One region of the Nocardiopsis sp. CNZ308 genome, then DNA from elsewhere that is predicted to be linked to it. Evidence: riboswitches for the same ligand, from Rfam matches in the RefSeq annotation. Region 1 holds a riboswitch; the other holds the start of a gene.
The links. Region 1 has a riboswitch for cobalamin ahead of EV372_RS27090 (ABC transporter substrate-binding protein). Riboswitches for the same ligand answer to the same signal wherever they lie in the genome.
Positions count from the first base shown of each region.

Region 1 (6,936 bases):
CCGCCGTGCCGCCGAAGACGACGATGGCGAGCACCGCCGCCGTCGTCGCGCCCGCGCTGACCCCGATGACGTCCGGGCTGACCAGCGGGTTGTGCGCCAGCCGTTGCAGCAGCGCCCCCGAGAGCGCCAGCGCGGCGCCCACACCCAGCGCGGTGAGCACACGCGGCAGCCGCATCTCCACCACCACGTGCGTCACCATCACCCCGGCACGGCCGGTGAGCGCGTCCACCACCTCGCCCACACCCAGCTCGAAGTCCCCCAGGGTCAGCGAGACCAGGGCCACCGCCGAAGCCAGGGCGGTGAGCAGGCCGCCGAGCAGTACCGCGGGCCAGTACACCCGCACCGACAGTCCGCCCAGGCGGGCCGCCCCCGTCCGGGGGCCCAGGACCCCGGAGCGCGCCGTCACGGCCCCGTCACCCTTCGCCCGCGCACCAGGAGGACGAAGAACGGCGCACCGATGAGAGCGGTGAGGACGCCGACCTGCAACTCCTCCGGACGCGCCACCACCCGGCCCGCGACGTCGGCCGCCAACAACAGGACGGGCGCCAGCACCGCCGACCAGGGCAGCACCCAGCGGTGGTCGGGGCCGACCAGGACCCGCGCCGCGTGCGGCACGGCGACGCCGACGAAGCCGATCGGACCGGCCACGGCCGTCGCCGTTCCCGCCAGGAGCACCACCGCCAGGGCGCTCGCCCCGCGCACCAGCCACAGCCGTGTCCCCAGGGAGCGGGCCAGCTCGTCGCCGAGCGCCACCGCGTTCAGGGACCGGGCCACCGCCACCGCCGTCACCAGCCCGGCGGCCAGGAACGGCAGCGCCTGGAGCAGCGCCGCGCCGTCGGCGCCCGCCAGCGAGCCCACCACCCAGAACCGGTACTCGTCCAGGCTCGCGCGGTCGCGCAGGACGATCGCCGAGGTCAGCGAACCCAGCAGGGCCGAGACCGCGGCTCCGGCGAGCGTGAGCCTGACCGGACCGCCGCCCTCCCGGCCCAGCGACCCCACGGCGTAGACCGCGCAGACCGCCGCCGCGGCGCCCACGAAGGCGAAGCCGACGTAGCCCAGCAGCGCGGACACCCCGAACACGCTGATCGCGAGGACCGCCGCCAGGGAGGCGCCCGCGTTGATGCCGAGGACGCCGGGGTCGCCGAGGGGGTTGCGGGTCACCCCCTGCGCCAGGACCCCGGACACGCCCAGGGCCGTGCCGACCGCCAGCCCGGCCAGGGTGCGCGGCACACGCAGGTGCCGCACGACCAGGTCGGTGTCCGAACCGGTGAAACCGGCGTAGGCGAGGTACACGTCGGCCACGGACAGCCGCTCGTAGCCGACCAGGACCGACGCCAGCAGGGCCGCGGCCAGGACCAGCAGCGCCACCGCCAACCCGGCGACGCGGGCGCGGGCACTGACGAGCACCCCGGGACCGTCGGCCGCGGCCCGCAGCCGGCGCCGGACTCCCGAGGGCACGGTCGTCACGGGCCTCTCCGCCACACGGGGGGCCATCGGCCCGCCTACCCGAACAGGCCGGGGTGCAGGATCCGGGCGACCGTCTCCACCGCGGCCGCGCTGCGCACACCCGCGGAGCGGTCGGCGAAGGTGAACTCCTCCACCTGCTCCTCGGTGACCGCGGTCAGGTTGGCCAGCACGGGATCGGCCGTGATCCGCTCCACGTCCGGGGCGGCGTCGGCGGCGGTCATCCGCGCGTCGCAGCACACGTCGACCAGGATGAAGTCGGGGTCGCGCGCGATCACGTCCTCGACGGCCACGTCGTGGTTGCGCCCGCCGTCCAGGTCGGCGAAGGCGTTGACGCCTCCGGCCAGGCGGATGATCTCGGTGGAGAAGTCCTGCCCGCCGGCCACCCGGAACCCCTGGTCGCTGGGGCGGCCGACCATCACCGAGGGCCGGTCCTCCTCGGGCACGCCGCCCTCCAGGGCCTCGGTGACCCCGCCTATCGTGCCCTCCATGTGCGCGATGACCTCCTCGGCGCGCTCGCGCGCGCCGAACAGGGCGCCCAGGTCCCGCAGGTCGGCGTAGACGTTGTCCATCGTCACCGAGGCCGGGTCGATGGTCGCGTCGGTGCGCCCGTCCCCGCTCGGGCACAGCGGCGCCGGGATCCAGCTGCCGATGCCCAGCTCGCCCAGGGAGGCCCGCGTACCGAGGTTCTCGTCGGTGAACACGTCGTTGAACCCGGCGAGCACGAAGTCGGGCCCGTGGCTGAGCAGTTCCTCCCGGCTGGGCAGGTTGGGGTAGTACTCCTGCCCGGCCTGGGCGTCGGCGTACTCCTCCAGGACGGCGGCGTCCAGGAACGCCGTCCCCACCAGGCGGTCGCTGAGGCCCAGCGCGTGGGCGGTCTCGATGGCGGGCTGGTAGGCGGCGAACACCCGTTCCGGCGGGCTGTCCGCGGCCACGTCGACGCCGCAGTTGCGGATCGTCTCCCCGGCGGCCTCGGGGGAGGGGGCGGCGGAACCCCCGCCGCAGGCGGTCGTGGCCAGGAGCAGGGCGAGGGCGGCGCAGGCGGGCAGGCGGTACCGGACCGCGCGTGTCCCGGTGGGCTTCATCGAACAAACCATCCTTCGTGGTCTGATGACGCGGACGGTCGCAGCCGGTCTCCTGGCTCCCGGAGTCGGGCTCTCGCCCCGCGCCGCTCCCCCTTCCCGGGCCGTGTCCGGCCCGGTGGCGTGTGGGAGGCGCCCTCCGGTCACAGTGGCGAGGACCGCGCCGGACTTCCACCGGCTTCCCGTGCACTGCGACGTCGACGATATGGACTTGTGCTGACAGTCAACGGGCCACGGTAGTGCACGCGGGTCCCCTCCGCGAGACCCGCTCCCCTCCCGACCGACGGCCGGACCCCCGTGAGCCGCCCGACCGGAGGGGGGGAGGACCCGGCGGGGCGGGAGCCCCGCGCCGTGGCCCGCACGGCCGCCGCACCCGGACCGGGCGGGGCACCGTCCGGACGCGTGGCCGGGCCGGGACCGGGCATAGAGGGCCCATGGAACTGATCACGGTGGAGGACGTCCGCGCCGCCCGGGAACGCCTGCGCGGGGAGGTGGTGCGCACCCCGCTGACGGCGGGCCCCGCCGGAGGGCCGCCGTTCCTGCTCAAGCCCGAGAGCCTCCAGCCCACCGGGGCCTTCAAGCTGCGCGGCGCCACCAACGCCGTCGCCCTGCTCGACCCCGGCCAGCGCCGGAGCGGTGTGGTGACCCACTCCTCGGGCAACCACGGCCAGGCGCTCGCCCACGCCGCCGCCCGGCACGGGGTGCCCTGCACCGTCGTCGTCCCCGAGGGCGCGCCCGGGGTGAAGGTCGACCGCATGCGCGCCCTGGGCGCCCGCATCGTCATGGTCGCCCCCCGGGAGCGGGAGGCCACCGCCCGGCGGCTCCGGGACGAGGAGGGGCTCGCCCTCGTCCCGCCCTTCGACGACCCGCGCGTCATCGCGGGCCAGGGCACGGTCGGCCTGGAGGTCCTGGAGCAGTCGCCCGAGGTGGCGACCGTCGTCGTGCCCGTGGGCGGAGGCGGTCTGGCCTCGGGGGTGGCCACCGCCGCGCTGGCCGCCGCGGGCCCGCGCCGCGTCCGCGTCGTGGGGGTGGAACCCGAACTGGCCGCCGACGCCGCCGAGAGCCTGCGCACCGGAAGCCTGGTCACCTGGCCGCCCGAGCGCACCCACCGCACCATGGCCGACGGGGTGCGCGTGTGCCTGTCCGAGCTGACCTTCGCCCACCTGCGCGCCCGCCTGGACGGGGTCGTCACCGTGACCGAGGAGGAGATCGCCCGCGCCGTCGCCGCCCTCGCCCACGGGGCGCGCCTGGTCGCCGAGCCCAGCGGGGCCCTGGCCGCCGCCGCGGTCCTGGCGGGCCGGGTGCCCACCGCGCCCGGCCGCCCGCAGGAGACGGTCGCGGTCGTCTCGGGGGGCAACGCCGACCCGGAGCTGTTCGCCCGCCTGGTGGCGTGAGCCGCGCGACCGTGCGGGGCGGAGGCCGTCCGCCGCAGGTCGGGGGCGCCGCCCCGCCGGGGCGGCGCCGGTGTCAGGCTCGGGAGCCCCCGCCGCCGGTGGGCCCGCTCCCGTTCACGCGCTGCCGCTCGCCGGCGCGCGCCGCCACGGGGTCGTCGCGTCCGGCGGCGCGCGCGGCACGGTCCTCGCGGCGGCGCATGGCCATGTCCGACAGGGCGGCCAGACCGAAGGCGATGACGACGGCGGCGACGATCAGCACGGTCCACAGCGCGGTACCGAAGGAATCGGGGTCGATCATGGGTGCTCCGAGGGGATCGGGGGTTGGACGTGCCGACAGCCCAACCGTAATAGGTGTTAACTTTCGGGCCGAGCGTCAGCGGCGGTGAACTGGGTCATACGCGCGCCACCGCGCGCCCGCCCGCAGCACGTCCGTCCGCCGCACATGGCGAGGGGTCCGGGACGGCGCCGCGGCACCGTCCCGGACCCCTCGCCAGGCGGATCCGGATCCCCTTACAGGATCGAACCGGGGGAGTAGGCGGCCGCCTCCGGGTGCGCGGCCACGATCGCGTCGATCCGCCCCACCACGGCGGCCACCTGGTCGGCGGCGGCGCCGGTGAAGGTGATCCGGTCGGCCAGCAGCGCGTCCAGCTCCTCGCGGCCGAGCGGGAAGCGCTCGTCCTCGGCCAGGCGGTCCAGCAGCCGGTTGCCCGCACCCTCCTGGCGCATGGCCAGGGCCGAGCCCACCGCGTGCTCCTTGATCAGCTCGTGGGCGGTCTCGCGGCCCACCCCGGCGCGCACCGCGGCCATGAGCATCTTGGTCGTGGCCAGGAACGGCAGGTAGCGGTCGAGCTCGGCGGAGACCACCGCGGGGAAGGCCCCGAACTCGTCCAGCACCGTCAGCATCGTCTCCACCAGCCCGTCGAAGGCGAAGAACGCGTCCGGCAGGGCCACCCGGCGCACCACCGAGCAGGACACGTCGCCCTCGTTCCACTGGTCCCCGGCCAGCTCACCGGCCATGGACGCGTACCCGCGCAGGATCACGGTCAGCCCGTTGACCCGCTCGCACGAGCGCGTGTTCATCTTGTGCGGCATGGCCGAGGAGCCCACCTGGCCCTCGGCGAACCCCTCGGTGACCAGCTCGTGCCCGGCCATCAGGCGGATCGTCTTGGCCAGCGACGAGGGACCGGCGGCCAGCTGCACCAGCGCGGTCAGCACCTCGAAGTCCAGCGAGCGCGGGTAGACCTGGCCCACGCTGGTGAAGCGCCGCTCGAACCCGAGGTGGGAGGCCACCTCGTCCTCCAGCGCGCTGAGCGCGGCCCGGTCCCCGCCCAGCAGGTCCAGCATGTCCTGCGCGGTGCCCACCGGGCCCTTGATCCCGCGCAGCGGGTAGCGGGAGATCAGCTCCTCCAGCCGCCCGTGGGCGACCAGCACCTCGTCGGCGATCGACGCGAACCGCTTGCCGAGCGTCGTGGCCTGCGCCGCCACGTTGTGGGAGCGGCCCGCCATCACCGTCTCGCCGTACTCGGCCGACAGCCTCCCCAGCCGCGCCAGCAGAGCCACCACCCGGTCGCGGGCCAGCAGCAGGCTGTCGCGCACCTGGAGCTGCTCGACGTTCTCGGTCAGGTCGCGCGAGGTCATGCCCTTGTGCACGTGCTCGTGCCCGGCGAGGGCGTTGAACTCCTCGATGCGGGCCTTGACGTCGTGGCGGGTGACCCGCTCGCGCTCGGCGATGGAGGCCAGGTCCACCTGCTCCAGGACCTTCTCGTAGTCCTCGACCACACCGGCCGGGACGTCCACGCCCAGACGCGCCTGGGCGCGCAGCACGGCCAGCCACAGCCGCCGCTCGGCGACCACCTTGTACTCGGGGGACCACAGCCGGGTCAGCTCCGCGGACGCGTAGCGGGCAGCCAGGACATCAGGGATCAGCGGTTTCGCACTCACGTCGTCCGACCCTATCGTCCTGAGCTGCGGCGCACGCGCGGCCACTCCCCCCGAACGCCCCGAGAGCGGACCGGCGGCGACGCGGGGCGGTCGGCGAACGCCCGGATCCGGGGCCGGAAGGTAGGGCCAGCCCCACCCCCGACCCGGTGGCGCAGCCGGTTCCGGCCTGCGCCGGGCCTGTCTAACGTTGTCCCATGACCACTCCCGCGGAGCCCCCGAACGCGCCGCGCGCCCTGTTCCAGGCGCTCGCGACGAGGCGTTTCCTGCTCACCTCCTGGCCCTGGCGCGGCCTCGCCTACAGCGGCAGCACCGTCCTGGTGGCCTCCGTCCTGTTCTTCGTCGCCTCGCCCGTCCTGGCCCCCTGGGCGGCGCTGTTCATGGCCTGGACCGGAGGGATCGAGGTCTCCGCCGACTACGGCGGGATCGTGCTGGTGCTGGCCCTGTGCCTGGCATTGACGTTCCTGTTCGGCCCGCTGGTCGCCATCCCCCTGGGCGCGCTGGAGCGCTGGCGCCTGGGCCTGGTCGGGGGCGGCCCCCGCGAGAGCGGGCACCGCGAACCGGTCCCCGGGCTGTGGGGGTGGGTGCGCACCCGCTACACCGAGGCCGCCACCTGGCGGGAGGTGGCCTACGCGGGGCTGATGCTCCTCCTGGCGGGGGTCAACGCCATGCTCACCGGCTTCCTGCTGCTGCTCGTGATCGTCCTGGCCTCCGGCCCGCTCCTGCTGGACGACAGCCCCGGCTCCGTCGTCGACCTCGGCCCCGTGAGGCTCACCTCCAGCGCCGAGGCGATGCCCTACACCCTCCTGGCCCCGCTGCTGCTGGTCGTCCTGCTCTACGTGTCGGCGGCCCTGGCGTGCCTGCACGCCCTGCTGGCCCGCGCCCTGCTGGTCGGCCCGCCCAAGGGGGTCCTGCACGCCGAACTCAACCAGGTCACCGAGTCGCGGGCCCGCCTGGTCAACGCCTTCGAGTACGAGCGCAGGCGCATCGAACGCGACCTGCACGACGGCGCCCAGCAGCGCCTGGTCGCCCTGTCCATGGACCTGGGCGTGGCCCGC
Region 1 is NZ_SHKJ01000001.1:6,267,537-6,274,472, reverse strand. It holds gene EV372_RS27100 (iron chelate uptake ABC transporter family permease subunit) at 1-406, opposite strand, end outside; gene EV372_RS27095 (iron ABC transporter permease) at 403-1,494, opposite strand; gene EV372_RS27090 (ABC transporter substrate-binding protein) at 1,503-2,549, opposite strand; cobalamin riboswitch at 2,575-2,755, opposite strand; gene EV372_RS27085 (threonine/serine dehydratase family protein) at 2,981-3,940, shown strand; gene EV372_RS27080 (histidine kinase) at 4,014-4,238, opposite strand; gene purB (adenylosuccinate lyase) at 4,451-5,881, opposite strand; gene EV372_RS27070 (sensor histidine kinase) at 6,076-6,936, shown strand, end outside.

Region 2 (6,936 bases), 1.0 Mb from region 1:
CATCGTCGGCGCCTCGGGAACCCGGGTCACCGGGGCGGGCCGCGTGTGGACCCCCAGGTGGGTGAAGCCGTGACCGTGCACTTCGTGGGCGCGGGGCCCGGCGCCGCCGACCTGCTGACCGTGCGCGCCACGCGCATGCTCGCCGGGGCCGACGTAGTGCTCTACCCAGGCACCTACCTGGACCCGCAGGTCCTGACGCACTGCGCGCCCGGCGCGGAGCTGGTGGACACCCAGGGCCTGGACCTGGACCGCATCACCGACCACCTGGTCCGCGCGCACGCGGCGGGGCGCGACGTCGTGCGGCTCACCTCCGGCGACCCGTCGCTGTACTCGGCGCTGGCCGAGCAGACCCGCAGGCTCGACGCGCACGGCGTTCCGTGGGACGTCACGCCCGGGGTGCCCGCCTACGCGGCCGCCTCGGCGCTGGCGGGACGGGAGCTGACCGTGCCGCTGGTGGCCCAGTCGGTGGTGCTGACCCGGACGCGGGCCCGCTCGACCGCCATGCCCGACACCGAGTCGCTGGCCGCGTTCGCCGCGACCCGGGCCACGCTGGTGCTGCACCTGGCGATCCGGCGGGTGCGCGAGCTGATGGCCGAGATCGAACCCGAGTACGGCGGCGACTGCCCGGTGGTCGTGGTGTACCGGGCCAGCCAGCCGGGCGAGGCGGTGCTGCGCGGCACGGTCTCCACCGTGGCCGACGCGGTGGAGGAGGCCGGGTTCCGTCAGGCGGCGGTGATCCTGGTGGGGCGGGCGCTCGATCCGGAGACGGGCGGTGAGTCCTACCTCTACGACCCGGCCCGGCCCCGGGTCAGCGGATAGGGAGGGCCCCGAAGGGGTTCCGGAGGTCCCGCGGGCGGGTTCGCGTGGAGGGAGGGGCGTGCCCGCGGGGGTCGGAGGCTCCCGTGCTCCCGACCCCTGGGCGCGAAGCGGCGCGGCGGAGGGTCAGGGCAGCACCGCCAGGAACCACTGGGTGACCGTGCGGGCGGGCGTCCAGCCGGTGAACCCGCCGATGGGCGCGGTGGTCTCGACGGCGATCCGGGTCAGCTCGCCCCCGTGGCGCCGGTGGGCATCGGCGAGCAGCTGCTCGGTCTCCAGCGTCACCCCGTGCACCACGATCCGCCCTCCCGGCCGCAGCGCCCCCAGGCAGGCGTCGAGCACGCCCGGCCGGGTCGCGCCGCCGCCGACGAACACCGCGTCGGGCGCGGGCAGCCCGGCCAGCGCGTCCGGCGCGCGGCCAGTGACCACCTCCAGGCCGGGAACACCGAGGCGGCCCGCGTTGCGGCCGATCCGCGCGGCCCGTTCGGGGTGGGCCTCCACCGCCGTGGCGGTGCAGGAGGGGTGGGCGCGCATCCACTCGATGCCGACCGACCCCGCGCCAGCGCCCACGTCCCACAGGTGCTGGCCCGGCGAGGGAGCCAGGCGGGCCAGCGCCGAGGCGCGCAGGTCGCGCTTGGTGAGCTGCCCGTCGTGTTCGAAGGCGTCGTCGGGCAGCCCCGCGACCAGGCCGTGGCCGGGCGGGCCGAGGAGTTCCAGGGCCAGCACGTGCAGCGGGGGCACCGTGCCGGGAGGTGAGGCGAGCCAGTGGTCGGCGGTGGTCTCCAGGCGCGACTCGGAGTCCGCGCCCAGGTCGCCCAGCACGGTCATCCGGCTGGCGCCGTAGCCCGCGCCGACCAGCAGGGCGGCGACCGCGGCGGGGGTGGCACCGTCGGAGGAGAGCACCAGGACGCGGTGGCCGGGGGCGAGCTGGCGCAGCAGCAGGCGGGGGTCGCGGCCGACCAGGCCCACCACCGCGCAGCGTTCGGCGGGCCAGCCCATGCGGGCGCGGGCCAGGGCGACCGAGGAGACCGCGGGTTCCACCCGCACGGCGTCCGCGCCCAGCAGGTCGATCAGGGTGGTGGCGATACCGGACACCAGGGGGTCGCCGGAGGCCAGCGCCACGGTGGAGGGGCCGACGGGGGAGGCGCTGTCGCTGGCGGCGCCGTCAGCGGAAGCGTCGTCGAGGGAGGCCAGCAGTGGCGGCAGCCCCTCGCGCAGGGGTGAGGGCCAGGCCTGGCGGCGCTGCCGGGGCCGGTCGGGGAGCATCGCCAGGTGCCTGCGCCCGCCCAGGACCGTGTCGGCGGCCAGGACGAGCGCGCGCAGCCGCTCGGGCAGGCCGGACCAGCCCTCCGCGCCGATGCCGACGACGGTGATCCGGTGCCCGGTGGGCGGGGAGGTCCCGTCCTCCCGCGCAGCGGCATCCGGGCGGTGGCGGGTGACGGGAGGAGGCTCCGCGCCGCAGGCGTCCGTTGAGGGTGCACCACTCCCCCGCGCAGCGGCATCCGGGCGGTGGTGGGTGACGGGAGGGGGCTCCGCGCCGCAGGCGTCCGTTGAGGGTGCACCACTCCCCCGCGCAGCGGCATCCGGGCGGTGGTGGGTGACGGGAGGGCGGCTGTCGTCCTTCATTCCCCGGACGCTATCGTGGCGGCAGGCATGAGGTGCCCCAACGGCCCAGCCATCGGAAACGGTGGGGACGGCCGACGGGGAGAATCTGGGAAGCCCGGTGAGACTCCGGCACAGGCCCGCTGCGGTGAACCGAGCCTTCCGTCCAGGAAGGACCCGGCAAGTCCGAAGACCGGCCTCGCGCCCGTCCCTTACCGATGGCGACATGAGCGGGAGCCTCTACATGCCATTGCGGTCACCGCACTACCCCTTTTCCGCGATCGTCGGCTGCGACGCCGAGGAACTCGACGACCTGGGCCTGTCCCTCGTCCTCACCAGCGTCTCCCCGGAGATCGGCGGCGTCCTGGTACGCGGCGAGAAGGGCACCGCCAAGTCCACCGCGGTCCGGGCCCTGGCCTCCCTCCTGCCGCCCGTCGACGTCTACCAGGGCGACCGGTTCTCCGTGGACCCCGCCGACCCGGCGCAGCACTCCCCCGACGGGCCCTTCGGGTCCGGCACCACCGTGGAGAGCCGCCCGGTGCGCCTGGTCGAACTGCCCGTCGGCGCCACCGAGGACCGCGTCCTGGGCTCCCTGCACCTGGAACAGGCCCTCACCCACGGCAGGGTCGCCTACGAACCCGGCCTGCTGGCCCGGGCCCACCGCGGCATCCTCTACGTCGACGAGGTCAACCTCCTGCACGACCACCTGGTCGACCTGCTCCTGGACGCCGCCGCGACCGGCCGGGTCACCGTGGAGCGCGACGGGTTCTCCGTGGAGCACGCGGCCCGGTTCCTGCTCATCGGCACCATGAACCCCGAGGAGGGCGAGCTGCGCCCGCAGCTCTTGGACCGGTTCGGACTCACCGTCGAGGTCGCCGCGCCGTCCGAGCCCGCGGTCCGCGCCGAGGTGGTGCGCAGGCGCATGTCCCACGACGCCGACCCCGCCGCCTTCGCCGGGCGCTACCACGAGGCCGAGAAGGCCCTGGCCGAACGCATCGCGGCGGCCCGGGAGGCGCTGGGCCGGGTGCACCTGTCCGAGGCGGCTCTGCTGAAGATCGCCGAGGTGTGCGCGGCCTACGACGTGGACGGCCTGCGCGCCGACATCGTGACCGCGCGCACGGCGATGGCGCACGCGGCCTGGTCGGGCCGGACCTCGGTCACCCGGGCCGACATCCGCCGCGCCGCCACGCTCGCCCTGCCGCACCGACGACGGCGCAACCCCTTCGACGCGCCGGGACTCGACGAGGAACTCCTGGACCGGATCCTGGGCGACGAGGAACCGCCGCCCGACCCCCCGGAGCCGCCGGGCCCGCGGGGGACCGACGACGACGGTTCCGAAACCCCGTCGGACGCACAGGACCCACAGGACCCCTCCGACAACGCCAGTCCCCCGGACAACGTCGGGGACACCGGGGAAGCCGAGACCTCCGGCGGCGAACAGCCCGACCCGGAGCACTCCCCCGCCTCCGCCGAGCACGCGCCCGAGGACGCCGAGGGCGACTCCCCCGAACCCCGCCCCTCCGGCGCCTCCCCGGCCACCGCCAGGGCCGCCGCCCCCTACCGGACCCGGCTGCTCACCGTGCGGGGCTCCGGAGAGGGCGCCGACGGCAGGCGCAGCCGGGCCGTCGGCACGCGGGGCCGCCGGATCGGCGCCGCCGAGCCCGGCCGGGGCGCGGGCAGCGCGGTCCACCTGGTGGAGACCGTGCGGGCCGCCGCTCTGCGGCCCCAGAACGGCGGCCGACTGCGGCTGCACCCCCGCGACCTGCGCGTCGCGGTCCGCGAGGGCCAGGAGACCAACCTGGTGCTGTTCTGCGTGGACGCCTCCGGCTCCATGGCGGCGCGCAGGCGCATGACCGAGGTCAAGACCGCGATCCTGTCCCTGCTCCTGGACGCCTACCGGCGCCGCGACAAGGTCGGCCTGGTCACCTTCCGGGGACGCGAGGCCGAACTCACGCTGCCGCCGACCCGTTCGGTGGACGTGGCCGCGGCCCGCCTCGACGACCTGCCCGCCGGGGGGCGCACCCCGCTGGCCGAGGGACTGGAGGAGGCGGCCCGCGTCCTGCGCCGCGAGCGGCTGCGGGACCCGAGGCTGCGCCCGCTCCTGGTCGTGGTCACCGACGGACGGGCCACCGGCGGCAAGGGTGCGGTGGGCCGCGCCATGACCGCCGCCGACCACGTCGCCGGGCTGGGCGTGACCACCGTCGTGGTGGACGGGGAGTCCGGGCCGCTGCGCCTGGGCCTGGCCGCCTCCCTGGCCGCCCGCCTGGGCGCCGACCACATGCCCGTCAGCGAGGTCAGCGCCCACGCGCTGGGCACCGCCGTACGAGAGAGGGCCGCCTGATGCCCAAGGGACAGCCGCTCGTCGTCCCCGACGACGGGCTCACCACGCGCCAGCGCCGCAACCAGCCCGTGTTCGCCGTGCACACCGGTGACGGCAAGGGCAAGTCGACCGCCGCGTTCGGCCTCGCGCTGCGCGGCTGGAACCAGGGCTGGCGGATCGGGGTGTTCCAGTTCGTCAAGTCCGCGAAGTGGCGCATCGGCGAGCAGACCGTGCTGGAACGCCTGGGCGAGCTGCACGAGCAGACCGGCGAGGGCGGTCCGGTCGAGTGGCACAAGATGGGTTCGGGCTGGTCGTGGAGCCGCCGCAAGGGCGACGCCGAGGACCACGCGGCGGACGCCGCCGAGGGCTGGGCGGAGATCAGACGAAGGCTCGCCGACCAGACGCACGACCTGCTCATCCTGGACGAGTTCACCTACCCGCTCAACTGGGGCTGGGTCGACGTCGAGGACGTCCTGGCCGCCCTGCGGGACCGCCCCGGCCGCCAGCACGTGGTGATCACCGGCCGCCGCGCCGACCCGCGGCTGCTGGAGGCCGCCGACCTGGTCACCGAGATGACGAAGGTCAAGCACCCCATGGACGCCGGGCGCAAGGGGCAGCGGGGCATCGAGTGGTGACCTCCCGGGGCGCCTCGGAAGGTTCGCGAAGCCGGACGGCAGGGCCCGCGGGGGCCGCCGAGGGGTACGCGGGAGCCGGAGAAGCGGGGGCCCCGGCACCCGCCGGGAAGCGCGGAGGCCGGACGACGGGGTCCCCGGAGCCCGCCGGACCGGCGCCGTCAGCCCGGCCGACGGGACTGCTCCGGCCGACGCCGCGTGCACGGCCGACGGCGCTGCCCCGGCTGATGATCGCCGCGCCCATGACCGGGCAGGGCAAGACCACGGTCGCGACCGGGCTGATGGCGGCGCTGCGCGACGCCGGGTACGCGGTGAGCGGTCACAAGGTGGGGCCGGACTACATCGACCCCGGCTACCACGCCCTGGCCACCGGGCGTCCGGGCCGCAACCTCGACCCGCACCTGGTCGGCGAGGAGCGGGTGGCGCCGCTGCTGCTGCACGGGGCGCGCGGCGCGGACGTCGCCGTCATCGAGGGTGTGATGGGCTTGCACGACGGGCGGCTGGGCACCGACGGGTTCGCCTCGTCCGCGCACGTCGCGGCCCTGACCCGGACACCGGTGGTGCTGGTGGTGGACGTGTCGCGGATGTCGCGTTCGGTGGGCGCACTGGTGGCGGGGATGGCCGCCTACGACCCGGCGGTCGAGGTGGTCGGGGTGATCCTCAACCAGGCGGGTTCGGCGCGCAACGTCGCCGAGATCACCCGGGCCACGCACCTGCCGGTCCTCGGCGTGGTCCACCGCGACGAGCGGCTCGCCAGCCCGTCCCGGCACCTGGGGCTGGTCCCGGCGTCGGAGCGGGCGGAGTCGGCGCGCGTGGTCGAACGGCTCGGGGAGCACGTCGCGCGCCAGGTGGACCTGGACGCGCTGCTCGCGGTGGCCCGCTCCGCGCCCGCGCTGGACGCCCGCCCCTGGGATCCGGCACGGGCACTGGGAACACCCGTTCCGGGGTCCCCGCCCGAGGGCCCGGCACGGGAGGTGTCAGCCCCCGCCACCCCGCTCGGGGTCCGGGTGCGGGCGCGGGAGGCGTCCCGCACTCCCCACGCAGCCCACACAGCCCATGAGCCCCACACGGTTCGTGCCCCTGGCGATCCCGGTGGGCAACACACAGCCCACACCGGCCTCGGACCCCACGAACCCCCTCCGCCCCAGCAAGCGGTGGTCGCAGCCCACACGGACCATGGGCCCCGCACAGCTCGTGTCCCCGGTGATCCTTGCGAGCGCCACACAGCCCAGACCGACCACGGTCCCCATGAGCCCCCAGCGTCGCGGCGGCCGGTGGTCGCGGTGGCGGGCGGCCGGGCCTTCACCTTCCGCTACGCCGAGACCGAGGAACTGCTCACCGCCGCCGGGTGCGAGGTCGTCGCGTTCGATCCGCTGGGCGACACCGCGCTGCCCCCGGGCACCCGGGGCGTCTACCTCGGCGGCGGCTTCCCCGAGGTCTACGCCGGTGAGCTCGCCGCCAACCGCGGCCTGCTGACCCAGCTGCGCGAGGCGGTGCGGGACGGGGTGCCGACCGTCGCCGAGTGCGCGGGTCTGCTCTACCTGGCCGAGTCGCTGGACGGCGAAC
Region 2 is NZ_SHKJ01000001.1:5,244,948-5,251,883, reverse strand. It holds gene EV372_RS22460 (precorrin-2 C(20)-methyltransferase) at 1-73, shown strand, start outside; gene cobM (precorrin-4 C(11)-methyltransferase) at 58-819, shown strand; gene cbiE (bifunctional cobalt-precorrin-7 (C(5))-methyltransferase CbiE/decarboxylating cobalt-precorrin-6B (C(15))-methyltransferase CbiT) at 943-2,442, opposite strand; cobalamin riboswitch at 2,493-2,634, shown strand; gene EV372_RS22445 (VWA domain-containing protein) at 2,669-4,759, shown strand; gene cobO (cob(I)yrinic acid a,c-diamide adenosyltransferase) at 4,759-5,373, shown strand; gene EV372_RS22435 (cobyrinic acid a,c-diamide synthase CobB) at 5,598-6,936, shown strand, end outside.
Region 2: linked by a shared signal. The riboswitch ahead of EV372_RS22445 (VWA domain-containing protein) and the one ahead of EV372_RS27090 (ABC transporter substrate-binding protein) in region 1 are both predicted to bind cobalamin.